Linked DNA regions of Shimia isoporae. The protein of the gene in region 2 interacts with the protein of the main gene of each other region in a pairwise test. Links are inferred from orthologs where the notes say so. Each region holds a gene or a part of one and is shown on either strand. Other genes may lie near its edges.

Region 1 (17,078 bases), 1.5 Mb from region 2 along the record:
TGGTCAAGCGCACGCTTGGTCATCTGGACTGTGAAATCGAAATCGAACCGGGCCGTTTGATTGCCGGTAACGCGGGTATCATGGTCAGCAAGGTCATCTATGTGAAGTCCGGTGAAGACCGGGAGTTCCTGATTATCGACGGAGCGATGAACGATCTGATCCGACCGGCCATGTACGAAGCGCATCATGATATCGTGCCTGTTGTCGAACCGGAGCCCGGCCACGAGCCGGCCAAGTACGACATCGTCGGACCAGTTTGCGAGAGTGGAGACACTTTTGCGAAAGCTCGCGACATCGCCAAGTTGGAGGCGGGCGACCTTGTGGCATTCCGCAGTGCGGGGGCATATGGCGCGGTAATGTCGAGTGAGTATAACTCCAGGCCTCTGATCCCCGAGGTGCTTGTGAAAGGGGATCAATTTGCAGTTATCCGGCAACGCCCCACCTATGAAGAGATGATAAACCGCGATAGCATCCCCGTATGGCTTTGAGGCATCCGCCTCAGGGGTGGGACAATCGCCTCTAAATTGCCTGTGGATGGGAGCGCTGTGAGCAACCGGTCGACCAGTGAAACAGCCTTGAAACGCTTGGGCTTTGTGCTTGGGCTGACGCGTCTTGGCCTGTTGGCCGAGACGCTGACCCGTGCATTCTGGCCTGTCTGGACGATTCTCTTTGCACTTGCCGCCAGCGTCATGATGGGAGCGCTGGACGTGCTGCCGCTTGAAGCCATCTGGGCCATTGGAATATTCGCTGTCCTGGCTGTGGGATGGTTTGTTGCTCGCGGCGTCGCCAAAGTCCATTGGCCAACGCGTGAAGACACCATAGCTCGTCTTGATTCAACGCTGCCCGGTCGCCCGTTGCAAGCGCTTCGCGACGCGCCTGCGATTGGGGAAGGGGATGCCGGTTCCCAAGCAATTTGGCAAGCGCATCAGGACCGCATGGCAGAACGCGCAAAAGCAGCACGTGCGGTTAAACCGAACTTGCAGTTGGCTCGACTGGACCCATTCGGCCTTAGATACACTGCGACGCTTCTGTTGTTGATTGGCCTTTTGTTTGGCTCTGTGGCGCGAGTAGGCCAAATCGGGGAAATCGCTTCCAATGGCGTCACTGACTTGGCCGCTGGTCCTACTTGGGAAGGCTGGATCGAACCTCCCCGCTACACTGGGTTGCCAGCACGCTATCTCAATGATCAGCCGGAAGGTGCGTTGGAAATTCCGGAAGGAAGCCGCATCATGTTGCGGCTTTATGGTGAGGTTGGCGCACTTACAGTGGCGGAAACAGTGTCTGCAAGAACTGGAGAGCTTCCAAGTGCAGCGGAACCGGAACAAAGTTTTCTGGCAGCGCAGGATGGAACTCTGGAGATTTCCGGGCCCGGCGGTGCGAAATGGGATGTGACCCTCCTGCGAGACACCGCACCTGAAATTGCAATGACTGGCAGTGCTGACACCTCTGCGCGTGGCGAGATGACGCTGCCTTTCGAGGGGAGCGATGACTACGAAGTGGTGGGTGGAACGGCCGTTATCAACCTGGATCTCGCGAGTGTAAGTCGTACCTATGGTCTTGCGCTAGAACCCGAGGCGCGCGAGCCAATTTCCGTACCCTTGCCCCTGCCGATTTCAGGCGACCGAGCTTCGTTTGAAGAAATACTTATTGAGGACTTTTCCGAACACGTTTGGGCACATCTGCCGGTGACTGTCACTTTGATTGCCGAAGATGCGGCAGGCCAGACTGGCGAAAGCGTTACTCTGCCTATTGATTTGCCTGCGCGACGGTTCTTCGATCCGCTGGCAGCGGCGGTGATCGAGATGCGCCGCGATCTGTTATGGTCCAAAGAAAACGCCCCGCGTGTTGCCCAACTGATGCGTGCCGTTAGCCACAATCCGGTAGACGGAATATTTAAGCGGGAAACAGACTATCTGCGGCTACGCACGATTTTAAGACGTCTGGAGGCCTTCAAGGCTTATGGTCTGACGGACGAAAAACGCGACGAGTTGGCAGAAGCGCTTTGGGAACTCGCCTTGAACCTCGAGGACGGAACTTTGGGCAATGCACTTGAGCGCTTGCAGCAAGCTCAGGAGCGTTTGGCAGAGGCGATGAAGAACGGCGCAAGTGATGCCGAAATCGAGCGCCTGATGCAGGAGCTCAGGGAAGCTACGGAAGACTACATGCGCGAACTCGCCCGCCGAAACCAGCAGGAAGGCGAGCAATCCGGAGATCAGCAGCAGGCCCAGAATTCCATGCAAATGGATCAGAACGATCTGCAGCGGATGATGGACAGAATTCAAGAACTGATGGAACAGGGGCGCATGGCCGAAGCGCAGCAAGCCCTTGAGGAACTGCAGCGTATGCTTGAGAACATGCAGGTCACTCAGGGACAGGGTCAGAACGGCGAAGGCGATCAGTCCATGCAGGGGCTCGCGGACACTCTGCGAGAACAGCAAGGCTTGTCGGATGAAGCGTTCCGAGAGTTGCAGGAACAGTTCAATCCAAATGCGCAGGCCGGACAATCAGGCGAAAATCAGGGGTTCAATGGTGGCGAGGGACGCGGCACAGCGCATGACGGCACTGGCGGCGAAGGGGAAGGTGAAGGACAGGAAGGCACCGCACAAGGCCAACAGGAGAACGGTCAGCAAGGCCAGGGTGGAAATGAATCCAGCGATATGGGACTTGGTGACCGGCAACAGGCACTTCGGCAGGAGCTCGACCGTCAAATGCAGAATTTGCCAGGCGCTGGCACCCCAGAAGGCGATGCCGCCCGAGAGTCTCTTGGAAGGGCCGGTGATGCAATGGACGGCGCGGAGGAAGCTCTGAGGCAGGATGATCTTGCCACTGCGATCGATCGACAGGCCGAAGCTATGGAAGCTTTGCGTGAAGGTATGAGATCGCTGGGTGATGCGATGGACCAAGCTCAGCAACAGGGTTCGCAGGGCAATGCTCAAGCGCAAGGCGCCAACCGCGATCCTCTAGGGCGCTCGCAGGGCAATCGTGGTGCGGCCGGAACCGACGACGGTTTGCTGCAAGGCGAAGATGTCTATCGCCAAGCCCGCCGCCTGTTGGATGAAATCCGGCGCCGCGCGGGGGAAGTCGAACGTCCCGAGATTGAGCGCAACTATCTGGAACGATTGCTGGACCGCTTTTAGACGGTTAACCGTTGCCGCCGCCTGCAACATTATTCAGCCACAGGAACAGGCCTGTCACTTTCGTGTCCAGCCAAACGCGAGCGTCGTTTGCGCCTGCCACAAATCCCTCGATTTGCGGGGCAAACTGCGGATAGCTGGCGCTTAGGGTTTCGTGTCGGCTGTAGACAAAGACTGCGGCTGCAGCCAGCAATATGACAAGAACAAAGCCCAGTCTGAAGCCACGCCCACGACTGGCGTCCGAAGCAGGCGGCTCAACCGCTGCGTCTGAAGTTCGCGGTGCATCCGCTGAATGGCGCAGGGTTGAGTTGGTTTCTTCTATGTCAGGCAATAGATCGCGGCGGCTGTCGCGGATTTCTGTCTGTTCCGGCACCGCTGGTGCTTCTACTGTTTCATCGGTCAAGCCGCGCAGTTTGCGCATCCGGTCGCGGGCTTCGTTGGCGCGACGGGAAGCATCGCTGGCGGGAGCAGTTAGGCCTAGCTCTTCCTGTGTTTCGAGCGCCGCGCGTTCCTCTTCGGCACGCGCGCGCTGTTCGTGTTCTGCTTCTTCACGCAAGACATCAGCAATGGAGGGGTCAAGGCCACGCCGTTGAGGCGCTGCTGGGGGCTCATCCGCCGGACCTTCCTGTTCGTTGTCTTCGAAATCTATCGTACCTTGGGGGGCGGAGTTTTCATCGTTTTCGGCTTCTGATGACGCGTCGCTTTCTTCGAGTGCATCACGCCAATCATCCTCTCCGACGATGTCTTCCTCGTCCTCGGGAGTATCGATTAGATCATCGTCCAGGTTCCAGTCTTCGCCGCCCAGATCCGTTGCGTCGTCTTCTTCCTCGAAGCTGACACTTGGAGGTTCGATCTCATCAAACGTGTCCGGGCTTTCTTCCTCAACTGGGTCGTCCTGAGCGGGTTCTTCGGCTGTCGATTGAACGGGATCGGTTGCTTGATCTTCAGACTGAAGCGTGTCCGGATGCGCTTGAAACCACGTGTCTCCGCAGTTCGAGCATTGCACGTCTCTTCCCTCTGCCGGGATGACGTCATCAGGCACTTCATATTGTGCGCCGCAATTCGGGCAGATTAGCCGCATCGCAAGTCCCCGTTGCCCCCATGGTTTGTCTTTGTTCTTGAACCATAATCTGTAACAAACCACCGCGAAAGTGCAAAGCCTTCGGCGATGTGGATTGAAACCGCGGCGATGCTAAGGCACAACAGGCCAAGAAGAAGAGGTCCCGTTTGATCGAACTCAGCAATATTGCCTACAGCTATGGTGGCGGCGAACTCTTGAGTGATGTTTCACTCAAGATCGCGCCGGGATCGTTTCATTTTCTGACGGGGCCGTCAGGTTCAGGGAAAACGACCTTCCTGAAGCTATGTTATGGCGCGCTTGTACCCACGGCCGGTCATGTTGAATTGTTCGGGCGCGACGTGCGCGAGATGAGCCGAGATGACCATGCCATAACACGCCGCCAGATCGGCGTTGTGCACCAAGACTGCCAGTTTCTCGATCACCTGCCGGTGCGTGAAAACGTGGCTCTCCCATTGACGGTTTCCGGTCGTGAGAGTTTGGAAAATGTCGCAAACCTCAAAGAACTTCTAAGCTGGGTTGGCTTGGGGAGCCGGGCGAGTGCCCTTCCACCGGAATTGTCCGGAGGTGAACGTCAGCGTGCTGCGCTCGCACGAGCCGTTATCATGTCACCCGATGTTGTGCTTGCCGATGAGCCGACGGGCAATGTGGATTGGGAAATGTCCCAACGTCTGCTGCAGTTGCTGATCGAACTCAACAAAATGGGAAAAACGATCCTGATCGCGACCCATGACATGAACCTTATCCGCGCAGCTAAAGGCCATGTGCAGGCGCGTGTATTGCGAATTTCGAACCGCAAACTTCAATTGGCGGGGGCGGATCTGTGAAAATTTTCAATGCGCTTTCAACCGTCTTTGTAGGAGATGCGCAAGCAGACCGTGTTGTGCCTCCGACCGGATACACGGCTCGGCTGACGTTGTTCGCAGCGGGTGCGATGGCATTTCTAACGGTTTTTGCGTTGGCACTTTCTCTGGCGTCAGGCAGGTTGGCAACGCGTTGGGGCAACGAACTCGCGCAAAGTTCTACATTGCGCATTTCCGCACCGACCGAACAACTTGACGCTCAGACGGAAGCGGCTTTGACCGTTCTTGAAAGCACGCCTGGTGTCGCCAGTGCGCGGCCTTTGACCAGTGACGAACAGCGCGACTTGCTGGCGCCGTGGTTCGGTCCGGACCTGCCTGTGGATAGCCTGCCTATCCCGCAGCTCATAGAGATCAAGGAAACTGAACAGGGTTATGATGCTGTCGGATTGCGCCATCGCCTGCAAGCAGAGGTTCCGGGTGCGGTGCTTGACGATCATACCCGTTGGCGTAAACCGCTTGAAAAGGCAGCGGGCAGGCTGCGGTTACTTGGATGGGTGTCCATTGGACTGATTGGAGCGGCGACTGCCGCGATGATCACGTTGGCTGCGAACGCTGCTTTGTCTGCAAACGCGCAGGTAATATCAGTCCTTCGACTTATTGGCGCGCAGGACGCCTATATTGCTCAGGCATTTGTCCGGCGTTTTACGTTGCGCAGCCTACTTGGCGCGGCAATCGGAACCGGGCTTGGCATGATCGCCATTTACCTTTTGCCTGCTGCACAGGATGAAGGCGGATTTCTGACCGGACTTGGGTTCAGTGGGATTGGTTGGGCTATTCCGCTGGCCATTCCGCTTCTCGCGGCTGTGGTGGCCTATCTTGCGACCGGAGCCGCGGCCCGGCGCACGCTCGGGGAGTTGGCATGATGCGACTTTTGTTCCAGTGGGTAATGAGCATTCTCTACGTGATCCAAAACGCGATTATGATGCTTATTATGGGGATTGTATTTTTCCCCTGGGCGCTTGTGTCTCCCAAGGGTGCTTCCACAGCATGCAACACCTATGCGACCTGGGCTATCTGGACTGCGCGCTGGATGGTTGGCATTCGCTCCGAAATTCGTGGGAATATTCCTACCGATGCGGTGCTCGTTCCGGCGAAACACCAGTCTTTTCTCGACATCATGATGATTTACAAGGCTGTGCCTCAGCCGAGATTTATCATGAAATACGAATTGTTGTTTACTCCGATTATCGGTGTTTATGCATGGCGCCTTGGATGTGTTCCCGTTCGCCGCGGAAAGCGTGGTGCAGCGATAAAGGCGATGTTGGCGGACGTGGAAAGTGGTCGTGTGCCGCCGGGACAATTGGTGATTTACCCTCAAGGCACCCGCGTTCGCGCTGGCGACTACACGCCCTATAAGGTTGGCCCCTACGTTCTTTATAAAGAAACAGGGCAGGCTGCGGTGCCGGTCGCGACAAATGCGGGATTGTTCTGGCCCAAAGGCACGATGCTGCGCAAACCGGGGCTGGCTGTTGTCGAGTTTCTCGATCCAATTGAGCAAGGCCAAGACCAAAAGGCGTTTATGAAACATCTTGAGGACGTCATTGAGACGCGCTCCAATGATTTGATGCGCGAAGCCGGGTTTGATCCTGATGCAGTGGGTTGAAGACATATCAGAATTGGAAGCGCTTTATGGCGCACCAGGAATTGCTTCAACGGCCAAGGTCGCGGACCACCTTACACCGCTGTATCGAAAATGGATTATGCAATCCCGATTTTGCGTGGTGTCTACTGTGGGCCCGGAAGGTACAGACGGAAGCCCCCGCGGTGACGATGGGCCGGTTGTAAGGGAACTGGACCCAAAAACACTGGCGATGCCGGATTGGCGTGGAAACAACAGGATGGATACTTTGCGAAACATCGTGGCTGATGGCCGCGTTTCGCTGATGTTCATGATCCCCGGCTCAAATAACGTGGTTCGCGTCAACGGACAGGCGAGAGTGACAACCGCCCCGGACCTTTGCGAGTCCTTCGAAGTCAAGGGCGCCCATCCTCGATCTGTGATCGTTATTCGTATTGCTGAGGTCTACACGCAATGTGCACGAGCCTTGATGCGGTCGGCGTTATGGGCAGACTCCCACGTTGGTGACAGTTTGCCCACGGCTGGCGAATTATTGGCCGAGCAAACCGACGGAGAGGAGGGCGGCGAGCCATATGATGCCGCCTGGGGTGCAAGAGCAGCCAAAACAATGTGGTGAATTTCGATCCGGCACCCATGAGTCACCAATAATTGGTTGTTGGGTAATGACCCGCGCGCGTTAATCATTTAATCTCTTTGCAAACAAAATGTGGGCAAAAGATCCGCATCCGACAAAGAGGTAAACAAGCGTGCAGGAATTTATTGCGACCTATCTGGATTACGTTCGACATTTTTTCATGTCGATATTTGACCCTGCTCAGCGAATTTACGTGCTCTATTTGGCAAGTTCTATCGTCTTTGCCTTTGGGGTGTATCTTGTTGCGCGCCGACGGAAGGAGGTTGAGGCGGGATCGTTCCTGAGATTCCTGTTTCCGAAATCAGTGTGGGGTCACCCGTCCGCTTGGCTCGATGTCAGGTATTTCTTTTTTCACAAGTTGATCGGACACTTTTTGTTGTTCGGGGTGTTGGCTGCGGCAATGGCCTACGTCTTCAAATGGATCACCGGAACGCATATGACCCAAATTCCCGCGACGGTCCAAGGTAGCGTCGGGCTTGGCGTCGTTCTGATCTATATGTTCGTGTCCATTCTGGTGAGCGACTTGATTGGGTACACGGTACATTACCTTCAACACAAGGTTCCGATCCTTTGGGAATTTCATAAAGTGCACCATTCGGCGGAGGTCATGCATCCGCTGTCGAATTACCGCGAGCACCCTATCGACAATCTGTTTTATCTCTTCGCAATCGGTGTCGGGTACGGTGTTGTTACTGGCGTCACCTTCAATCTTCTCGGGGTGCTCCCGAACAACATCACAATCATCGGTGTTCCTGTTCTGTTGTTTCTTTTCAATATCTTCGCCTACAATTTAAGGCACAGCCATATCTGGCTGCGTTGGCCGGGAAACTGGTCCAAGGTGTTGCCGTCCCCAGCCCACCACCATGTGCACCACAGCTGCCATCCGGATCATTGCGACAAGAACTTCGCGTTCATGTTCCCTATGTGGGACGTGATCTTTGGCACTTACATTATGCCGGAAGATAATCGCGACGTGAAATTCGGTGTTCTTGGGATGAAGTCGATGGAAATGGACAGCGTTTGGAAACTCTATGGCATGCCGTTCGCCAAAGTTGGACGTCGCCTGAAAAGGGGATTGGAGCGCAAGCGTCCTAAAACGCCAGCAGAATGAACGATAAGGGCGGCCGTTGGGCCGCCCAAATTCATTTCGGGGTCATTCGGCTGAAGAAACGTAGAGAAGCTCTTCGTGGTATTTTCGCCAAGCGGCACGGCGGCGCTGCATGGCAAAAGCGCTGATGCCGATCAAGACCAACACGCCTCCACCGATCGCCATCAATGTGTAGCCCCGCATGCGATCGACGATCTGCTCTTCGTTCATTTCCGGCAGAGCTGGGATGGTTTCAGGTACATTTCCGTCCAGAAGGCCCTGCTGTAGCTGCGCGTCGGTGAATGTGAAAAAGGTTTCGGCCTGACATTTGTTCTGCGCCAAAACATAACCCTTTGACGCGACCCAAATTCCCTGCCCAAGCAGGTGACGGTCTTCGGTAAGGTGGCACAGATCCAGAATGTTTCCGTCCATATCTTTGAGCTTTGTGTCACTTACAAAGGTTAAGGAATGGCTCTGGCCGGTAAATCCGTCCTGCTGGGCGTTGACCTGTCCGGACGTGATCGCGACGAAGGATATCGCCAAAGCGATCGCTGCAAAAAACCGCATCTTTGCCTCCTGAAATACTGGCACGGGGAGTTCTTTCCCTGTTTCCCGAGTGTTGTACCCGATCTATGTGCAGAGGCCGCGGCGGCAGCGTGAAAAAATAAAGGCGGATCAAGTGACCCGCCTTTTCTGTTTGTTTTGAGCGCCTTGATCAGCTGTGGATCGGGCCGTCTCCACAAGCGAGGGCGGCTTCGCGCACCGCTTCGGAGAACGTCGGATGGGCGTGGCAAGTCAAAGCGATGTCCTGTGCCGATGCGCCGAATTCCATTCCAACGCAGATCTCGTGGATCAGGTCGCCTGCTCCGGGCCCGATGATTGCTGCGCCGAGGATGCGGTCTGTTTCCTTGTCCACGATCAGCTTCACAAACCCTTCGCCCTGATGGACGGCCTTCGCGCGGCCGTTGCCCATAAAGTTGAATTTGCCGACCTTGATCTTGCGGCCTTCCGCCTTGAGAGCGGTTTCGGTCGCGCCGACGGTGGCGACTTCGGGGGTGGTGTAGACGACGCCCGGAATCACGCCATAGTTTACGTGGCCATGTTTGCCAGCGATGACCTCGGCAACCGCCATGCCTTCGTCTTCGGCCTTGTGGGCCAGCATGGGCCCTTCGATCACGTCACCGATGGCATATACACCGGGAACATTGGTTGCCCATTTGGCATCGGTGGCAATTTGGCCGCGCTCGGTCATCTTCACCCCTAGAGCGTCCAAACCAAGACCGTCAGCATAGGGTTTGCGCCCCGTCGCTACCAATACGACATCCGCGTCCAGGACTTCTTCGGTATCCGGAGTTTTCTTGGAGGTATATTTGACCTTGGCTTTGGTTTTGCTGGCTTCCACTCCGCCTACGGCGGCGCCCATGACGAACTTAAGTCCCTGTTTTTCAAGGATACGCTTGAAAGTACGCTGCACGTCGGCGTCCATGCCGGGACATACGGCGTCCATGTACTCAACCACAGTCACATCGGAACCAAGGCGGGCGTAAACCGAGCCCAACTCGAGGCCGATGACGCCAGCGCCGATGACAACCATTTTTTTAGGCACTTTCGGCAACTCCAGCGCTCCGGTGCTGTCCACCACGATGCCTTTGTCATTGTCCACTTCGACACCTGGCAATGAGGACGGCACCGAGCCGGAAGCGATCACGATGTTTTTGGTTTCGTGCACGTCATCGCCAACCTTGACCTTGCCCGCAGCGGGGATGGACGCCCAGCCCTTGATCACGGTGATCTTGTTCTTTTTCATAAGGAATTCGACGCCGGAAGTGTTTTGGCCGACAACGTCTTCCTTGTAGGTCTTCATCTGGTTCCAGTCGACCGACTGGGTCTTACCCTTGAGCCCCATCGCGGCGAAGTTGTGTTCTGCTTCGTGTAGCATGTGGGTTGCGTGCAAGAGGGCCTTGGAAGGAATACAGCCCACGTTCAGGCAGGTGCCGCCGAGGGTGTCGCGGCCTTCGACAATCGCGGTCTTGAGGCCCAGTTGGGCGCAGCGGATGGCGGAGACATAGCCGCCGGGGCCAGCGCCGATGATGATGACGTCATATTGGGACATGGGTCATTTTCCTTTGGTTTGCGAAGCCCGAAATCGCGGGTCTGTATCGCGTCGGTATTACATCGGTATCGCGTCGGTACGCGAGTTGCCAGATGCGAGCAAATAAAACTGGGGCGCCAGATCCATTGATCGGCGCCCCTACTCTGATCAGAGATCCATCAGCAGGCGACGCGGATCTTCGAGCGCTTCTTTGACGCGCACGAGGAAGGTCACAGCGCCTTTGCCGTCCACAATGCGGTGGTCGTACGACAATGCCAGATACATCATCGGGCGGATCACAACTTCGCCGTTGATTGCCATCGGACGGTCCTGAATTTTATGCATGCCAAGGATGCCGGACTGTGGCGGATTGAGGATCGGGCTGGACATCAGCGAGCCGTAGACGCCGCCGTTGGAGAGCGTAAAGGTGCCGCCCTGCATTTCCGCCATCGACAGTTTGCCGTCGCGGGCGCGCTTGCCTTTCTCTGCAATCGCTTTTTCGATTTCCGCAAAGGACATGCTGTCGGCATCGCGGATCACAGGCACCACAAGACCAGTCGGTGTACCGGCGGCAACGCCCATGTGCACGAAGTTCTTGTAGACAATGTCGGTGCCGTCGATTTCGGCGTTCACCTCGGGCACTTCTTTCAGCGCGTGACAGCAGGCCTTGGTGAAGAAGGACATGAAGCCCAGACGTACGCCGTGTTTCTTTTCGAACTCGGCTTTGTACTGGTTGCGCAGTTCCATCACCGCGCCCATGTCGACCTCGTTGTAGGTCGTCAGCATCGCTGCAGTGTTCTGGCTGTCTTTCAAACGGCGCGCGATGGTCTGACGCAAACGGGTCATTTTCACCCGTTCTTCACGCGCTTCGTCTTCCGCTGCGACCGGCGCGCGTGGTGCGGCAGTGGGTGCGGCGGCGGCAGCCGGTGCCGGAGCCAACGCGGCCTTCATCACGTCTTCTTTCATGATGCGACCGTCGCGGCCTGTGCCTGTAACGGAAGCAGGGTCAATGCCTTTTTCAGCCATCATTTTATTCGCCGATGGCGCGTTTTCTACGTCTGCGGACGCCGCCGGAGCTGCGGCCGGTGCAGGGGCAGCAGCCGGAGCGGCGCTTGCGCCAGCCGAGGCGCCGCCGATCACGGCAAGCTTTGCCGAAGCATCCACGGTGGTGCCCTCAGGGGCAACGATTTCGGTCAGCACGCCAGCGGCCGGTGCCGGGACCTCTACGGATACTTTGTCGGTTTCGAGTTCGCAGAGCATTTCGTCTTGCGCCACGGTGTCGCCTACGGCCTTGAACCAAGTGGACACGGTGGCCTCGGTCACGGATTCGCCGAGGGTCGGGACCATGACGTCAACGGCATTGCCACCGGACGCAGCAGGCGCCGATTGCGGGGCTTCCGCGGCGGCAGGTGCGGGTGCAGCACCTTCGCCTGCGTTGATCACGGCCAAAAGGGCATCCACGCCAACAGTGTCGCCTTCGGCGGCTACGATCTCGCCCAATACGCCAGCGGCAGGGGCGGGTACTTCGACGGTTACCTTGTCGGTTTCCAGCTCGCAGAGCATTTCGTCGACTGCGACTGCGTCACCCGGCTTCTTGAACCAGGTTGCGACGGTGGCCTCGGTGACGGACTCGCCAAGGGTTGGGACTCGTACTTCGGTCATGGATCAGTTTCCTTCCATGGAGAGCGCGGCATCCACCAGCGCTTCTTGTTGGGATTTGTGTTGGCTTGCCAGACCGGTTGCAGGCGAGGCCGAGGCGGCGCGGCCAGCATAGGTCGGGCGGGTGTGTTTGGCTTTGATGCGCGTCAGCGCCCATTCGATGTTGGGCTCGATGAAGGACCATGCGCCCTGGTTCTTGGGCTCTTCCTGACACCAGACCATCTCGGCGCCTTTGAAGCGTTCCAGCTCTTTGATGAGACTATGTGCCGGGAACGGATAGTATTGCTCGATCCGCATCAGATAGATGTCGTCGATGCCGCGTGCGTCGCGTTCTTCGAGCAGGTCGTAGTAGACTTTGCCCGAACACATTACGACACGTTTGATGTCCTTGTCCTTCTTCAGCTTTGTATCGGAATGACCTTTTTCGGCATCATCCCAAAGCACCCTGTGGAAAGAAGAACCCTCAGTGAAATCCTCGACATCCGAGATCGCCAGTTTGTGGCGCAGCAAGGATTTCGGGGTCATCAGGATCAAAGGCTTACGGAAGGTGCGGTGCAGCTGTCGACGCAGAATGTGGAAGTAGTTCGCCGGCGTGGTGCAGTTGGCAACGATCCAGTTGTCACCGCCGCACATCTGCAAGAAGCGTTCCAAACGTGCAGAGGAGTGTTCCGGCCCCTGACCTTCGAAGCCATGCGGCAGAAGGACTGTCAGGCCAGACATGCGCAGCCACTTGCTTTCACCGGAGCTGATGAACTGGTCAAACATGATTTGAGCGCCATTGGCGAAGTCGCCGAACTGGGCCTCCCAGAGGGTCAGTGCGTTCGGTTCTGCCAGCGAATAGCCGTATTCGAAACCGAGAACCGCGTATTCCGACAGCGCGGAGTCGATCACTTCGTACTGGCTCTGTCCGGCACGTATATTGTTCAGCGGGTAGTACCGTTCTTCGGTTTCCTGATTCACGATGCCGGAGTGGCGTTGCGAGAAGGTTCCGCGGGTGGCGTCCTGACCTGCCAGTCGCACCGGATAGCCTTCGGTCAGCAACGAGCCAAAGGCCATTGCTTCTGCCGTTGCCCAGTCAAAACCTTTTCCGCCTGAGAACATCTTACCGCGCGCATCCAGCAAACGTCCCACGGTTTTGTGCAGGGGGAAGCCTTCTGGCACCGAAGACAACGCCTTGCCGATTTCGACGAGAGTATCATCCTTGATCGAAGTCTGGCCGCGTTCGTAGTCTTCGCCGCGTTTGTCCAGGTGAGACCAGCGTCCGTCGAGCCAGTCAGCCTTATTGGGTTTGAATTCTTTTCCGGCCTCGAACTCTTCGTTCAAATGAGCCTGGAACGACGCTTTCATATCCTCGATTTCGCCTTCGGGGATCAGGCCGTCCTTCACCAGACGCTCGGTGTAGAGCGTCAGGGTGGTTTTGTGCTTCTTGATGTTTTTGTACATCACCGGGTTGGTGAACATGGGCTCGTCGCCCTCGTTATGACCAAAGCGGCGGTAGCAGAACATGTCGATGACGACGTCTTTCTGGAATTTCTGACGGAACTCCGTCGCGACTTTGGCCGCGTGTACCACGGCTTCCGGGTCGTCGCCGTTCACGTGGAAAATCGGTGCTTCGACGACCAGCGCGTTGTCTGTCGGATAGGGGGACGAACGCGAGAAGTGCGGCGCGGTGGTGAAACCGATCTGGTTGTTCACCACGATGTGCATTGTGCCGCCGGTCTTGTGACCTTTGAGCCCGGAGAGGGCAAAACACTCTGCCACCACACCCTGACCGGCAAAGGCCGCATCGCCGTGCAGCAGGATCGGCATTACCTGAGTGCGGTTCTCATCATTGAGCTGGTCCTGTTTGGCACGGACCTTGCCCAGAACCACAGGGTTCACAGCTTCGAGGTGCGAGGGGTTCGCAGTCAGTGACAGGTGGACATTGTTGCCGTCAAATTCCCGGTCAGAAGAGGCACCAAGGTGGTATTTCACATCGCCAGAGCCGTCCACGTCCTCAGGTTTGAAGCTGCCGCCTTGGAATTCGTTGAAGATGGCCTTGTAGGGTTTGGCCATCACGTTGGCCAGAACCGAAAGGCGGCCACGGTGGGGCATGCCGATGACGATTTCCTTGAGGCCAAGGTTGCCACCACGCTTGATAACCTGCTCCATCGCCGGAATGAGGCTCTCGCCGCCGTCCAGGCCGAAGCGTTTGGTGCCCATGTACTTCACGTGCAGGAATTTTTCGAAGCCTTCCGCTTCGACAAGCTTGTTCAGGATCGCCTTGCGGCCCTCGCGGGTGAAGGTGATTTCCTTGTCGTAGCCTTCAATACGCTCTTTCAGCCAACCGGCTTCTTCGGGGTTGGAGATGTGCATGTATTGCAGCGCGAAGGTGCCGCAGTAGGTGCGCTTCACGATGCTCATGATCTGGCGCATCGTGGCGATGTCGAGACCCAGAACCTTGTCGATGAAGATCGGGCGGTCCATGTCGGCCTCGGTGAAACCGTAGGATTTCGGATCCAGTTCCGGATGCGGGGTCTGGTCGCGCATGCCGAGCGGATCGATGTCCGCAATCAGGTGGCCGCGAATACGGTAGGCGCGGATCAGCATCAAGGCGCGGATAGAGTCCAGCACGGCACGCTTGATTGCCTCGTCCGATACTTCCACGCCAGAGGAGGCTGCTTTTTCCTTGATTTTCTTGCCCGCGGCCTTGGCCTCGACCTGTTCCGTCCACTCCCCCGTCAGGGATTGGGTCAGGTCGTCCGTCGGTTGCGGCGGCCAATCTGTGCGTGCCCATGACGGTCCGGTGGCCTCAGCCTTTACATCCAGTTCCGCGTCACCAAGCTGGCGGAAGAATTCCTGCCAGACGTCGTCGACCGCATTGGGGTCGGCGGCGTAGCGGGCGTACATCTGTTCGAGGTATTCCGCGTTGTGCCCCTGCATGAAGGAAGAGGCGTGGAAGATGTCATTGGGGCTTTGGTCGGTCATTTTGGCACCTCATGTGGGTTGGGACCGGGTTTGTTTTTTATGGCAACGAAAATCTGCATCACTTTCTATAACCTTCGGATGAAGGCCCTCGGCTTGGACCAAGAGCCCAAGCCATAACGGGGAGGCTTGGCGGAGGCGAAGAACACTTTCTTTTTTTCCGTTTTTGAGTTCATGGCGCGCTCCAGATGTCCAGAAGGAGCTGTTCCGCTAGCTTCTGGTCGATTTCTGTGCGCAGGTCGCTTGTGAGTTCGGTCGCGGCGACACCGTCTCCGTGATCACGGTCAACAAATAGGTTTTCCCGTTCTGGAAAGTATTCGCCGCGAATGTCTTCAAGAATTCCGTCAATTTCGGAGTAGATTGCCTTCGCCTGCGTATTGCCAATTTTTAGTTTGGGAGCGTTTCTGGAAAAGTCACTCAAGTGACGCATAACGCGACCGCGTTGATGATGGTTTCTTGGAAGCGGCGGCCTCCCTGCAAACACCTTGTTGATCTCAACTGCGTAATTTACGAAATCGGCACCGATAGCTTCGTTCATGCGTTCTGGGCTATCAAAAGCACCGGTTACGCCGACGATTTCTGCGAAATCATCGTAGAGATCGCCGTTTTTCAAAGTGTCCCGTTCAAGTAGGCGGACTTGGAGGTCGCCCTCGGTTTGAGACCACAATTGAAGGTTGGTTTTCCATCGAGAGATACGTTTTTGTACACCGTCGGCTCTTTCTGAATATTCAGAGAAGGTCGTTGTGTGACCTGCGCGGAGTACTTGAGAATAGAGGCTCGCGTACCACTCTACAGGCTCACGCATGTAGACGACATAGGTCACCTTGCCAAAATAGCGTGCCAGAAAGGTTTCGAGGCCCTCTATTTGTTCAGCAGACATTGAGAAGAGATGCTCGCAAGACCCTAGAAAGACTCCGTCTTGAGCTGATAGATTTTCCAGCTCGTTAGACGCCTGTTCGTGAATCGCGGGTAACTTGCGCGCTTGTTCGGCAGCGATACGGGCAAACGCTGACTTTTTGGAGTAACCGATCTCCTTGTGAGCGACCCAGGAAGCACAGCGGTGCAGTTGCATATCCGGACCTATCATGCCGGTCTGTTTCATCTGAACGACGCCTTGCTCGCGCAGAGCTAGCTCATTGAGAGCCTTCCACCCCTGAATCGAGGTCGAACCGGTCTTTTCCATGCCAATATGAATGATCGCGTCCAACTTGGGCTCCGATAGTAGAAACGTGTTACTTGGTGACGTTACAAAAAATCCGGGTGCGAGTTACAGCGGTTCCTGCTTCAGGCTTTGGTCCTTTGGCCTGAAGAGTGGGGTATAGTCCGCCTGCGGTGTCCGACGTCTCATCGGTCGGGCACCGCATTGGTTTGATATGCCGGGCAGCGGCCAACTTAGCCGAGCTCGATGGCTTTGAGCACTGCTTCGCCGAGGCCCGCGGGGCTGTCGGCGACTACGATGCCGGCTTCTTTCATCGCGGCGATCTTGTCGTCTGCGCCACCTTTGCCGCCGGCAACGATTGCACCGGCGTGGCCCATGCGGCGGCCGGGAGGGGCGGTACGGCCGGCGATGAAGCCTGCGGTCGGCTTCCAGCGGCCTTTCTTGCGCTCATTGGCGAGGAATTCGGCTGCTTCCTCTTCTGCGGAACCACCGATCTCACCGATCATGATGATGGACTGGGTTTCGTCGTCGTCCAGGAACATGTCGAGGATATCGATGTGTTCGGTGCCTTTGATCGGGTCGCCGCCGATGCCCACGGCTGTGGACTGGCCCAGACCGATGTCGGCGGTCTGTTTGACGGCCTCATAAGTCAGGGTGCCGGAGCGGGACACAACGCCCACGGAGCCACGCTTGTGGATGTGGCCTGGCATGATGCCGATTTTACAGGCGTCGGGAGTGATGACGCCCGGGCAGTTGGGGCCGATCAGACGGGAGGCGGAGCCTTCCAGCGCGCGCTGCACCTTCATCATGTCCAGCACCGGGATGCCCT
Region 2 (13,292 bases):
GCATGGCTTCGCCTTGGATGACTGGCACGCCAACCGGACCATGCGCGGCTGCTTCCGCCATCGCGGGTAGGGGGCTGATTTCCGTGCGGATTGGCATGTATCCGGCCAGGGAGACACCACGGTATCCCGCAAGAATCTCACTCAGGTGCGCTGATTGCGCCGGACCTGCCGATTGATAGGCTTTCTTGCGTCGCGCAAAAGCCGCCTTGCGCGCTTCTGCCTTGATGGCTGTCAGATCCATTCCGCCCTCACAATAGAATGCTGGACGCGAGGCCCAGAAAAGCAAAGAAACCAACCACATCCGTAACGGTTGTCACAAATGGACCGGAAGCCAGCGCCGGATCGATTCCGGCGCGGTCCAATGCCATCGGGATCACAATGCCACCCAATGCTGCGGCGATCTGTGTGAAGACCATTGCGATGCCAATAACCACGGCGAGCATCGGAACCCCGAACCAGAACCCGGCCACGAGTGCCATTATGAAGCCAAAAAACACTCCGTTAAGCGCGCCAACTGATAACTCACGCCGCGCCACGCGCAGCGCGTTTTGCGACGTCAGGTCTTTCGTCGCCAACGCCCGTACAGTCACTGTCATGGTCTGGGTTCCTGCGTTGCCGCCCATCGATGCCACAATAGGCATCAACACTGCGAGCGCGACCATCTGGTCGATCGTTTCCGAAAACACGCCGATCACCAGAGACGCCAGAATGGCGGTCAGCAAATTCACAAACAACCACGTCGCGCGGCCTTTTGCGGCCTCAAAAATCGTATCCGAAAGCGAGGTCTCCTCGCTGACACCCGCCAAGCGGAGAATGTCTTCTTCGTGTTCCTCGTCCAGCACGGCCATCGCGTCATCGATCGTGATCATTCCAATCAAACGCTCGTCGCCGTCCACCACAGGGGCGGAAATCAGATGATACTGGTTGAAAGCATAGGCCACATCTTCTTCGTCTTGCGTGACCGGAATTGTCTGGAACACGTCCTCGGTGATTGTTGAAAGTGGCACGTTACGCTTGGAAGACATCAACTTGCCCAACGTCACATTGCCGACGGGCTTCATGCGCGGATCTACCAGGATTACGTGGTAGAACTGCTCTGGCAACTGCCTTGCATCCCGCAAGTGGTCGATGGCCTGACCCACGCTCCAGTCTTCGGGAACCCAGACCGTCTCGCGTTGCATAAGGCGACCGGCGGTGTTCTCCGGAAAACTCAGTGCCTGTTCGACAGCTACCCTGTCAGCATCTTCAAGCTGGTCGAGAATGGCTTCTTGTTGTGGCTCGTCCAGATCCTCAACAAGGTCGACAATATCATCGCTTTCCAGTTCCCGAACGGCCTCAGCGAGGACGTCGGGACGGAGCACCTGAATGATTTCCTCCCGCAGGCTGTCATCCAGTTCGGACAGAATATCACCGTCAAACTCCTCGCCGTAAAGCTGAACAAGCCGCCGCCTGTCATAAGGATTGATCTGTTCGATGATGTCCGCGATGTCAGCGGGGTGAAGCGGCTCCAGCAACTCCACAAGTGTGTGGCGGTCCTTGGCTTCAAGAGTGTAGAGGATGCCGGATATCAGCCGCTTGTCGAGTTGATAGGCGTCTTCTTCGACGGCAGGTTCTAGAGCGGCCTGATCATCAAATTCCGTCATGATGTGCCCTCCGCCGTGATACTGCCGACCTGCGTGGATCAACTCGTCGCGACAATAGGGCAATCCGTTGATACAGTTCAACGAAAGACGACGATTTACACGCCAAAAAAGGCGCGATACGAGAGCGCGTTACGCTGTTGGGAGATAGTCATGACCGCCGCCAAGCTGCTTTTGGGACAGACCCTCGCATTTGACGCGAACCCTTTCGAGGTCGCGCCGGACGACGCCGCGCGGATCGAACGGCGCGGCGCGGTGCTGATCGAGGGTGGAAAGATCGTTGCTACCGGAGAGGCGGACAGACTGAAAGCGGCGCACCCCGCCGCTCAGGTGACGGACTATGGCGACGCTCTCATCGTTGCCGGATTTGTCGACGCCCACGTTCACTATCCGCAAACCGGCATCATTGCGAGTTGGGGAAAGCGGCTGATTGACTGGCTCAACAGCTACACTTTCCCTGAGGAAATGCGCTTTGGTGACCAAGCCTATGCCGACGACATTGCGCGCACATATCTTGATTTGACTGCAAACCACGGCACGACCACGATGGTCAGCTACTGCACCATACACCCCGAGTCTGTGGACGCGATTTTTGGGGCGGCACAAGCGCGTGGCCAGCGGATCGTCGCGGGCAAAACCTGTATGGACAGAAACGCGCCGGACGGGCTGCGCGACACGGCCCAAAGCGCCTATGACGACAGCAAAGCACTGATTGGCAAGTGGCATGGGCAAGACCGGCTTAGCTATGCAATCACTCCTCGGTTCTCGCCAACCTCCACCCCGGAGCAGCTGCGCGCACTGGGCGATCTTTGGGCCGAGCATCCCGATTGCCTGATGCAGACGCACCTCTCGGAGCAAACCGATGAGATCGAGTGGGTGTTGGGCATGTTCCCGGACGCGCGCGACTATCTTGATACCTACGAAGCTTTTGGCCTGCTTGGCGAGAAGGGGCTATACGGTCATGCCATTCACCTTGAGCCACGCGAACGCGCGCAATTGCGCGAAGTGGGCGCCGGGCTAATCCATTGCCCCACGTCCAATACTTTTATCGGCTCCGGTTTGTTCGAAATGCAATCGCTGATGAGCGAAGGCCAGCGCGTTGGCCTTGCCACTGACACCGGCGGTGGGTCCAGCTTTTCCATGCTGCGCACGATGGCAGCTGCTTATGAGGTTGCACAACTGCGCCATACCCCGTTGCATGCGGCACAACTGATGTGGCTCGCCACCCAAGGCTCTGCGCGTTCGTTGCATATGGAAAATATGATCGGCAATCTGGCGCCGGGGATGGACGCGGACATCGTAGTGCTCGATCTCGCCTCAACCCCAGACATCGCTCAGCGTTCTGCCCGTGCCAACGACATCTGGGAAGCCTTGTTTCCAACTATCATGATGGGTGACGACCGCGCAGTGAAGGCCACGTGGATCAACGGACAGGCCGTAAAAGGCTAGGCCGAAAATCGTGGAACTGGGGGCTGTCGCCGCTGTTACCTAGAACGCCTTGAACGTAAGTGTCGTCAGGGACCGCTCGATCCCCTCTATGTCCAAGAGGTTTTCATTGATGTATTTTCCGACATCCGCGTCTTCGGGAATGTAGAGCTTCATGAGCAGATCATAGTCACCCGACGTGGAGTAGAGTTCCGAATGGATCTCCTTCAAAGCGATCTCCTCAGCCACGCGGTAAGTGGTTCCGGGTTTGCAGCGGATCTGAATAAAGACGCAGGTTGTCATATCGGGCGGCCCTTCTCTGGCTCTGATTGGTCGCGTTTAAGCTGGCACAAATGCCACCCGCAACACAATCCGAAAACCGCCCCCTTGGCCGCTTGTTCCGCCGCTCCTATAAGAGCGGCCAGAAGACATGCAAAGGACACCCCGATGCGCACAGCAAGCGTCACCCGCGCCACTGCGGAAACCGATATCACTGTCGAGATTAACCTCGACGGTACAGGCACTTATGACAATCAAACCGGTGTGGGTTTCTTTGACCACATGCTGGATCAGTTGTCCCGCCACTCGCTGATCGACATGACTGTGCGCGCCAATGGGGATTATCACATCGACGACCACCATACTGTCGAGGACGTGGGAATCGCGCTCGGACAGGCGCTGACGCAAGCGCTGGGCGACAAGCGAGGCATCCGCCGGTATGCGTCCTGCCATCTTCCGATGGACGACGCACAAGTGCGCGCAGCGCTTGATTTGTCCGCGCGGCCGTACCTCATCTGGAACGTCGAGATGCCGACACAGAAGATAGGCACATTTGACACCGAACTCGTGCGGGAGTTTTTCCAGGGGTTTGCTACTCATGGCGGCATCACCCTGCACGTGGACCAAATCCATGGTTTCAACAGCCACCACATCGCCGAAGCCACGTTCAAGGCTGTGGCTCGCGCTCTGCGCGAGGCCGTGGAAGTGGACCCGCGCAAAGCAGATGCCGTGCCGTCGACCAAAGGCGCGCTTTAAACCGGCTGCGCCGCCCCCAAAACGGGACGGCGGCGCACCACCCATTCGGCAACCAGTATGTTGGGGACCCAACACAGCCACGCGACAAGCGGGTATCCAACTTCCAGCCCCACCGTCATTGCGAGAATTGGCAACTCAAGTCGCAGAGTGACTGCTGCCAGCGTAAGCGCAGCGCTGCGGATCATCCACGCCTTGTGATCTTCGATGTGCTTGTTCCGGATATGGGATACCGCCACTGCTGTTGTGCCGATCCAGGCAAACCCCAAGAGGGCAAAACCGACCGCGGCCAGCTGCCCCGCATCGGTGCCGATTGCCATCAGTATGCCGCCAACACCAGCCAGCAGGATTGCGATCGCGTAGGCACGTCCCATCCAGCGGTGCAAGGCAGGACGACGCATGCGCAGCTTCGTCCAGAATTGTAGGGGCACCAGCATGAGCGCCACCGGCGCAAGCCCGACATGAGCATAGAATGCCCACCGGCGTTCGATGGCATGATAGGCGACAAATTCCATAGTTGCCTCGACGCCAAACAGCAGGAACCGCCATGACCAGACTGCGATACCCAGACAAAAGAACCAAAGAAAAAACGTGCGTGCGGAAACCAGGACTTTCATGGCGACTCTCCCTCACCTAATTTGACAGTGTAAAGTTGGCTTAACTTGACATTGTCAATTTGACACTGTCAAGCCCAGCCGCCAATTTGCGCATATGACTCAGAAAGACTCCAAGAAACCGCATCATCATGGCGATCTGCGAAACGCGTTGATCAAAGCAGGCATCGAAATCCTTGAGGAGGGCGGCATGGATGCGTTGTCTTTGCGCAAATGCGCAGCGCGGGCAGGGGTAAGCCATGCGGCTCCAGCGCATCACTTTGACGGTCTGCGCGGCCTTAAAACAGCTATCGCACAAGAAGCATTCGACCGGTTCTCATCGCACATGACCAAGGCCGCCGAAGCCGAAGGAGAAAGTCCGCGCGACCGGCTCCGCGGCATCTGTCGCGGGTATCTACAGTTCGGTCTGAACCATCGCGCACTTTTGGACATCATTTTCGGGATCGATGCGTCCGACATTCTGAGTGAGAATATCCAGCCTGACGACAATCATGCGTACATGATCCTGCGCGAGGCCTGTGCGCCATTTGTGCCAGCCCACACTGCGCCGGAAGTGATCGAGTTTCAGGTTTGGTCACTGGTCCACGGCTACACGCAATTGTTTCTTTCGGGCCGTTTCGGGGCAATCGCCCCTATAGAAGTGTCCGACGGACCCTTTGATGAAGTTATGAGCCTTTTGGACCGCATTGGCACCGCCCCAAAGTCTTGACCTCAGCGTCTGCCTGCGTCAGGTGAAAGGCAGACGATTTCAAGGACGACCTTCGCAATGCTGACAGCCATCATCGACTATGAATCCGGCAACCTGCACTCCGCCCAAAAGGCGTTTGAACGCATGGCGCACGAAGTCGACGGTGGTGAGGTCGTTGTGACGTCCGATGCAGATGTCGTGTCCAAAGCCGATCGTCTCGTGCTGCCCGGCGACGGCGCCTTTCCTGCCTGCGCTGCCGAACTACGCGGTCACAAAGGCATCTATGACGCGATGGTCGAAGCAGTGGAGCAAAAAGGCAGGCCGTTTCTCGGAATTTGTGTCGGTATGCAATTGATGGCGACGACGGGACACGAATACGAAGAGACTCCCGGCCTTGGGTGGGTCGCCGGAGATGTGCGCAAAATTGAGCCATCGGACGAGGACCTCAAGGTGCCTCACATGGGTTGGAACAACCTGGTGATCGACCACCCTCACGCTCTGCTTGATGGCATCAAAAACGGTGATCACACCTACTTCGTTCACAGCTACCAGTATCACGTGAAAACGCCGGCCGAGCGGTTGGCCCATGTGGACTATGGCGGCGACGTCACGGCGATTATCGGTCGCGATACGATGGTCGGCATGCAATTTCACCCCGAAAAAAGTCAGGACATTGGCCTGCGCATGATCGGAAATTTCCTGAACTGGAAACCCTGATCAAAACACAAAATTGCTCCCGTTGCGTGTCGCAACGGGCGCACGATGCATTAAATCCTGAAAACAGACGACGACAGGCTTCAATACCGACGCTTTGCCGACGTCATGCCGACGCGATACAGACTGTGCATTTTTTCCTTTGAGCCTTATTTACCAAGGCGCGCGGGTCTTGCGTCACCCAATCAAAAAACGCCGCCGGAAGCGGCGGCGTTCTTTAAGTTCACATCTGAATAATCACTTGCGCTTCTTGGGCGGCATCAGGTCCGTGATAGTGCCTTCGAACATCTCCGCCGCGAAGTTTACAGTCTCTGATAAAGTTGGGTGGGGGTGGATGGTATGACCCAAGTCCACTGCGTCTGCACCCATCTCGATGGCCAGCGCAACTTCGGCGATCAGGTCGCCCGCATTCGGGCCGACGATGCCCGCGCCGATGACACGTTCATGTTCGTCAAACACCAGTTTTGTAAGGCCTTCAGACCGTCCCAGTGAGAGTGAGCGACCCGACGCAGCCCAAGGGAAAACGCCCTTGCCGACCTTCAGCCCTTCCGCCTTCGCTTGGGTTTCGGTCATGCCAACCCAAGCCACTTCAGGATCAGTGTAGGCAACTGAGGGAATAACGCGCGCGTCAAAGTGGCGTTTCTGGCCCGCTGCCACTTCGGCTGCGACCTTGCCTTCATGAACCGCCTTGTGCGCGAGCATCGGTTGGCCAACTACGTCACCAATGGCAAAAATGTGAGCGACACCAGTTCGTTGCTGGCTGTCCACGGCGATAAACCCACGCTCATCCACAGCGACCCCTGCCGCCGCAGCGTTGATCTTTGCCCCATTTGGTCGGCGCCCGACCGCCACCAGGACCTTATCGAAGGTATCAACCGTCTCGCCGTCTGGACCTTCCATTGTGACCTTCAAGCCGTCTGCCTGCGCCTCCACTGCGGTCACTTTGGTTTTGGTCAAAACAGCCTCGTACCGACTCTCGATACGTTTCGCCAAAGGCTTAACCACGTCCTTGTCCGCACCTGGAATGATCTGATCCATGAACTCGACGATCGTCACGTTGGATCCCAAGGCGTCATATACGGTTGCCATCTCAAGACCGATGATACCGCCGCCCAAAACCAACAAGCGTTCCGGAACATCCTCCAATTCAAGCGCGCCGGTGCTATCGATCACACGAGGGTCATCGTGCGGAATGAAGGGAAGGGTAACCGGCTCCGAACCCGCCGCGATCACGCATTGATCAAAGCTCACAGTCGATTTCACACCGTCGTTGTCTACTTCAATCATGTTAGGACCCACAAACGAGCCATAACCGTTCACCACCTGAACTTTGCGCGCCTTTGCGAGTCCACCAAGACCCCCAGTGAGCTGTTTTACAACGCTTTCTTTCCATCCGCGCAGCTTGTCGAGGTCCACTTCCGGTTTGGAAAAGCTGATGCCGTGCTCGCCCATTTCCTCCGCTTCGGTGATCACCTTGGCAGAGTGCAGCAGCGCTTTGGACGGGATACAGCCCACGTTGAGACAAACGCCGCCAAGCGAACTGTCTTTCTCGATCAGGACCACTTTTTTCCCGAGGTCAGCGGCGCGAAATGCAGCGGTATAGCCACCTGGACCAGAACCCAGCACAACAACTTCCGCATGCACATCTCCTGCACCTGCAGCAGTACCTGTTGCTGTCGTGGCCTGTGGCGCGGCCGGCGCAGTTGATGCTGCGGGAGCAGGCCTGTCCGCGGAAGCTTCGGCTTCAAGGACGATAATAACGCTGCCCTCAGAGACATTATCGCCTTCGGCCACCTTGATCTCCTTGACTACGCCAGCAGCAGGAGAAGGCACTTCCATCGTGGCCTTGTCGCTTTCCAGTTCGATCAGCGGATCTTCAGCGGCGACGGTGTCACCAACAGCGACCAAGACCGAGACAACCGGAACCTCGGAAAAGTCGCCAATATCAGGTACTTTGACGTCCATAATTACTCTCCTCACCACATCAATTTGCGCATGTCGCCCAATAGGGTTTTCAGCGTGACGCAGAAGCGTGCCGCCAAAGCCCCGTCAATGGCGCGGTGGTCGTAAGACAGTGACAGCGGTTGCATCAGTCGCGGAACAAACTCTTCCCCGTTCCAGACAGGTGCCATTTTGCTTCGGGTGAGGCCAAGGATGGCCACTTCCGGTGCGTTCACGATGGGCGTGAACGACGTGCCGCCGATTCCGCCAAGCGAGGAGATGGTGAAGGTTGCGCCCTGCATGTCAGGACCCTTCAACTCACCCGCGCGTGCTTTGCCGGACAATTCCATGAGATCTTTGGATATTTCCACAATGCCTTTTCGGTCCGCATCTTTGATCACTGGCACCACAAGGCCGTTGGGCGTATCTGCTGCAAAGCCGATGTTGTAATAGTCCTTCTTGATCAGCTTGTCGCCGTCTGGGTGGATCGACGAGTTGACCTCCCAGTGCTGCTTCAGAGCCGAAACCGAAGCCTTGATAACAAAGGACAGAAGCGTCACCCGATAGCCGTCTTCTTTGGCCATCGTGTCCATTTCCTTGCGATACTTGTCGAGGTCCGTGATGTCGGCTTCATCGTTGTGCGTAACATGTGGAATGTTGAGCCAACTACGGTGCAAAGCCGGACCGGAGATCTTCTTGATCCGCGGCATCTCCACGTCTTCGACCGGACCGAATTTGGAGAAGTCCACAGCCGGGATCGGCGGAATGCCCATGCCGCCATGCGAGGCACCCGATGCAGGCGCTGTTGCAGTGGTTGATTTCAAAAAGGCCGTGACATCTTCGCGTAGGATACGGCCCTTGCGCCCTGAGCCATTGACCTTGGCCAGATCAACATCCAGTTGCCGGGCAAAAGCGCGAACAGACGGAGAGGCATGAGCTTTGCCGAAACCGGCGTCTGTCACTGCGGCCGGAGCAGGGGCGGCGGGCGTCGGTGCGCTGGCGGGTGCAGGCGCGGATTCGGTTTTTGCCGTTGGAGCCGCTTCCTTTGCGCCTGACGCGGCTTCCAGCATCAGTATCAGGGTTCCTTCCGACACGGCATCGCCTTCGGAAACCTTGATTTCAACCACCTTGCCGGTAGCAGGTGATGGTACTTCCATTGTGGCCTTGTCGCTCTCGACCTCGATCAAGGGATCTTCTTCAGACACGGCATCGCCGACGCTGACCAAAACGGAAACCACTGGCACATCGGCAAAATCTCCGATGTCGGGAACCTTTACTTCGATAGTCATCTCAAATTCCTCCAGATTTCCCAATCACACCAGGCGCGGGTTCGGCTTGGTGCCGTCGATGTCATATTTGGCCATGGCGGCCTCAAGCTCTTTTTTGGTGATGGATCCTTCGCGGTAGAGGTCCACCATTGCTGCAGCCGCGATATGATTTGCATCCACTTCAAAGAAACGGCGCAAATTCACCCTGCTGTCAGATCGCCCAAATCCGTCTGTTCCCAAAACGGTGTACCGGTTCGGAACACAGGTACGGATCTGCTCTGCGTAGTTTTTCATGTAGTCGGTCGCGGCGATTACAGGGCCTTTTGCCTTGCTCAACTGCTCGGCTACGAAGGACACTTTCGGGTCTGCAAGCGGGTTCAACCGGTTGTGACGCGCGACGTCCTGGCAATCGCGTGCCAGCTCGTTGAAACTGGTGGCGGACCAGATTTCTGACGTGACGCCAAAATCTGCTTCCAGCATCTCCGCTGCCTTCATCGCTTGAACGAGAATCGTGCCGGACCCCATTAACGTGACGTGCTTTTGGGACGGTTTCTTAACGTCTTGGAAACGATACAGACCTTTGATGATCTCGTTTTCCACACCCATCGGCATATCCGGATGGGAATAGTTTTCGTTCATCAATGTGAGGTAGAAGAAAACATCTTCCTGATCCTCGTACATCCGCTTCAGGCCGTGCTGCACGATCACCGCGACTTCGTGTTGAAAGGTCGGATCGTAACTTACGCAATTCGGAATAGTTCCTGCCAGAATATGGCTGTGACCATCTTCGTGTTGCAGGCCTTCTCCGTTCAGGGTTGTGCGTCCTGCGGTGCCGCCAAGCATAAAGCCACGAGCTCGGCTGTCGCCTGCTGCCCATGCCAGATCACCGATCCGCTGGAAGCCGAACATGGAGTAGTAAATGAAGAAGGGGATCATCGGCACGCCGTGGTTGGAATAGGCGGTCGCCGCCGCGATCCAGTCCGCCATTGCACCAGCTTCATTGATGCCTTCCTGAAGAACCTGACCGCTGGTCGATTCCTTGTAGTACATCATCTGCTCGGCGTCCTCGGGCGTGTACTTCTGTCCCTCGGGATTGTAGATGCCCACCGACCGGAACAATCCTTCCATACCAAAAGTACGGCTTTCATCTGGCACGATAGGCACAACATTTTTGCCGATCTGCTTGTCCCGAAGCAGGGTCGTCAGAATTCGGACAAAGGCCATGGTCGTGGAGATTTCGCGTTCTCCGGTGCCTTTGAGTTGGGCCGCGAATTTCTCGAGATCCGGAATTTCCATTTTCGGCGAAACACTCTCGCGCTTGGGAAACTCTCCGCCCAATTCCTTGCGTCGATCCGCGAGATACGCCTTTTGCGCGTTGTTCAGCTTTACAAAGGGCGCTTTCGGCAGGTCTTCGTCACTGACGGGAATCTCGAACCGGTCGCGGAAGGCGCGCAGTTGGTCTTCGGCCATTTTCTTTTGCTGGTGGGTGGTGTTCTGCCCTTCACCGGCCGATCCCATACCGTAGCCCTTGACCGTTTTCACCAACAGGCAGGTCGGTTGACCCTTGGTGTCGGATGCTCGTTTGAAGGCAGTGTAAACCTTTTGTGGATCGTGACCGCCGCGGCGCAGCGCCCAGATCTGGTCATCCGTCCAGTCTTTCACCAATTCTGCAGTCTCCGGATATTTTCCGAAGAAATGCTCACGGATATAGGCGCCATCCTTGGATTTGAATGTCTGGTAATCGCCGTCGACGGTTTCGTTCATCAATTGGCGCAGCTTGCCGGACGTGTCTTTCTCAAGCAGCGCGTCCCAGCCTTTGCCCCAAAGCAGTTTGATTACATTCCAGCCCGCACCGCGGAAATCGCCTTCAAGTTCCTGAACGATCTTGTGGTTTCCGCGCACCGGCCCATCAAGGCGCTGCAAATTGCAGTTCACAACAAAGATCAGGTTGTCGAGGCCCTCACGTGCAGCAAGATCAATTGCGCCACGGCTTTCGGGTTCATCCATCTCGCCGTCACCAAGGAAACACCATACTTTGCGATCGGCCATATCGATCAGGCCGCGGTTGTGCATGTACTTCATGAACCGCGCTTGGTAGATCGCCATCAGCGGTCCAAGCCCCATGGAGACCGTTGGGAATTGCCAGTAATCAGGCATCAGCCATGGATGCGGGTAGGACGAAAGACCGTTGCCAGCTACCTCGGAGCGGAAGTTTTCAAGCTGCTCCTCGGTAATGCGTCCCTCCATGAACGAACGTGCATAGATGCCGGGGATCACATGGCCTTGGAAGAAAACGAGGTCGCCTCCGTGGATCGCAGACTTGCTGCGCCAGAAATGGTTCAACCCTATATCATACATGACAGCGGAGGACGCGAAGGAGGCGATGTGGCCGCCATATTCGCTGCTTTCTTTGTTGCGACGCACGACTGTAGCCATCGCGTTCCAACGGTTTATCGTTCGAATGCGCCATTCCATGTCCAGATCGCCAGGGAATTCTTCCTGGTCGTCAGCAGGAATGGTATTTTGATAGGGCGTGGTCGCTGAGAAGGGCAAGGTCGCGCCCGCCGCACGGGCCTGCTGTACCGCTTTGTCCAACAAATAATGGGCTCTGTCGGCTCCGTCTCGCGCGATGACATCCTCAATGGCGTCCTGCCATTCTTGCGATTCAATCGGGTCGATATCTGGAATCTCGTTCGCCATTCGGGCGCCTCCTCCACTGAAATCCTTGTTGGGAGGATGTATAGTTTAATATTAAACTATATAGGTAGCCCTTGCCGTGCATGGCACCCATGCGCAGGGCGAATTCCTTACGTTAAGGTTAACCTTTTGTGCTTGGCCCAAGAAAAAGGGGGCCCGAGGGCCCCCAATCTGTCTGCAGTGTTACTGGCGTCAGTCTTCTTGCGGAAGCACCAGATTGAGAACGATGGCACACAGCGCGGTTGGTGCGACGGCCGAAGTCATCAACGTCTTCACAACGCCCGGCAGATATTGCACGGCTGTGGGAACAAGGTTCAGACCAAGTCCAACAGCCAGTGAAATCGCGATGATCACCATATTGCGACGGTTCATGTTCACTTCGCTCAGAACGTTCAGGCCGGCCGAAGCCACCATACCGAACATGACGATCACGCCACCTCCCAGCACCGGCAGGGGCATTGAGGCGATCACAGCGCCGATCTTGGGCATAAGGCCACAAACCACTAGCACCAGAGCACCAATCGTCACCACGTGACGGCTCATCACGCCGGTCATGCCAACAATGCCGACGTTCTGGCTGAACGATGTGTTTGGCAGCCCGCCAAAGACGCCGGCTATGGCTGTGCCCAAGCCGTCAGCGTAGGTTGCGCCGGCGATCTCCGCGTCCGTCGCGTCACGCCCTGCGCCAGCTTTGGCTGTGGCCGAAGCGTCTCCAACGGTCTCGATGGCCGAGACGATGGACACCAGAGTAACAGCGATTACCGCACCGAGGCTGAATTCGAACCCGTAAGGAAGCGGTGTAATGCCGGTCACCCAGCTTGCTTTGCCAACAGCCGCGAAGTTCACCATGCCGAGCATGAACGCAAGCGCGTAGCCTGCCAACAAGCCCACGAGAATAGCGGCGCTCGATAGAAGTCCCTTGGTGAAGAACTTCAACACCAGCGCCACAATCACAACAGTTAGAGCAACGGACCAGTGTTTGAGAGAGCCAAAGCTTTCAGCTTCCATCTGGAAGGAAGCCGCGCCGCCGGCCGCGTATTTTATTGCCACTGGAATGAGGTAAAGGCCGATAGCCAATATGACGAGCCCAGTCACCAAAGGGGGGAAAAGCCAGCGTAGATTGCCAATGACCGATCCGAGCGCAAAGTGGACTACGCCGCCGATGATACATGCGGTCAACGCCACGCTCAGGCCCTGTGTTGCGGCAACGCCGGCAAGCACCCCAACGAACGCGAAACTTGTGCCCTGCATAATCGGTAGTCTCGCGCCCACT

The links.
Region 1: the proteins of lpdA (region 2) and odhB interact in binary tests that used the Escherichia coli proteins (3 or more experiments, as listed by UniProt). The link is inferred for Shimia isoporae from one-to-one orthologs.

Annotation. Positions count from the first base shown.
Region 1 is NZ_SMGR01000001.1:541,789-558,866, forward strand. The notes cover bases 9,883-12,783. They hold odhB (2-oxoglutarate dehydrogenase complex dihydrolipoyllysine-residue succinyltransferase), read right to left. Parts: upstream 12,130-12,783; coding sequence 10,636-12,129; downstream 9,883-10,635. Other genes in these bases: lpdA (dihydrolipoyl dehydrogenase), read right to left, coding at 9,883-10,488; BXY66_RS02755 (2-oxoglutarate dehydrogenase E1 component), read right to left, coding at 12,133-12,783. In the rest of the region: lysA (diaminopimelate decarboxylase), read left to right, coding at 1-488; BXY66_RS02705 (TIGR02302 family protein), read left to right, coding at 546-3,137; BXY66_RS02710 (zinc-ribbon domain-containing protein), read right to left, coding at 3,142-4,215; BXY66_RS02715 (cell division ATP-binding protein FtsE), read left to right, coding at 4,362-5,039; BXY66_RS02720 (cell division protein FtsX), read left to right, coding at 5,036-5,938; BXY66_RS02725 (lysophospholipid acyltransferase family protein), read left to right, coding at 5,938-6,678; BXY66_RS02730 (pyridoxamine 5'-phosphate oxidase family protein), read left to right, coding at 6,665-7,270; BXY66_RS02735 (sterol desaturase family protein), read left to right, coding at 7,401-8,399; BXY66_RS02740 (hypothetical protein), read right to left, coding at 8,442-8,942; more of lpdA, read right to left, coding at 9,091-9,882; more of BXY66_RS02755, read right to left, coding at 12,784-15,093; BXY66_RS02760 (hypothetical protein), read right to left, coding at 15,263-16,297; sucD (succinate--CoA ligase subunit alpha), read right to left, coding at 16,483-17,078. UniProt on the Escherichia coli protein: E2 component of the 2-oxoglutarate dehydrogenase (OGDH) complex which catalyzes the second step in the conversion of 2-oxoglutarate to succinyl-CoA and CO(2).
Region 2 is NZ_SMGR01000001.1:2,068,632-2,081,923, reverse strand. What follows is about bases 5,715-8,584. They hold lpdA (dihydrolipoyl dehydrogenase), read right to left. Parts: upstream 8,079-8,584; coding sequence 6,351-8,078; downstream 5,715-6,350. Other genes in these bases: aceF (dihydrolipoyllysine-residue acetyltransferase), read right to left, coding at 8,090-8,584; hisH (imidazole glycerol phosphate synthase subunit HisH), read left to right, coding at 5,715-6,116. Outside these bases: BXY66_RS10210 (5-formyltetrahydrofolate cyclo-ligase), read right to left, coding at 1-241; mgtE (magnesium transporter), read right to left, coding at 249-1,643; guaD (guanine deaminase), read left to right, coding at 1,794-3,089; BXY66_RS10195 (Lrp/AsnC ligand binding domain-containing protein), read right to left, coding at 3,129-3,368; imidazoleglycerol-phosphate dehydratase HisB, read left to right, coding at 3,513-4,100; BXY66_RS10185 (DUF2306 domain-containing protein), read right to left, coding at 4,097-4,714; BXY66_RS10180 (TetR/AcrR family transcriptional regulator), read left to right, coding at 4,809-5,420; more of hisH, read left to right, coding at 5,478-5,714; more of aceF, read right to left, coding at 8,585-9,343; aceE (pyruvate dehydrogenase (acetyl-transferring), homodimeric type), read right to left, coding at 9,368-12,022; BXY66_RS10155 (uracil-xanthine permease family protein), read right to left, coding at 12,212-13,292. UniProt on the Escherichia coli protein: Lipoamide dehydrogenase is a component of the glycine cleavage system as well as of the alpha-ketoacid dehydrogenase complexes.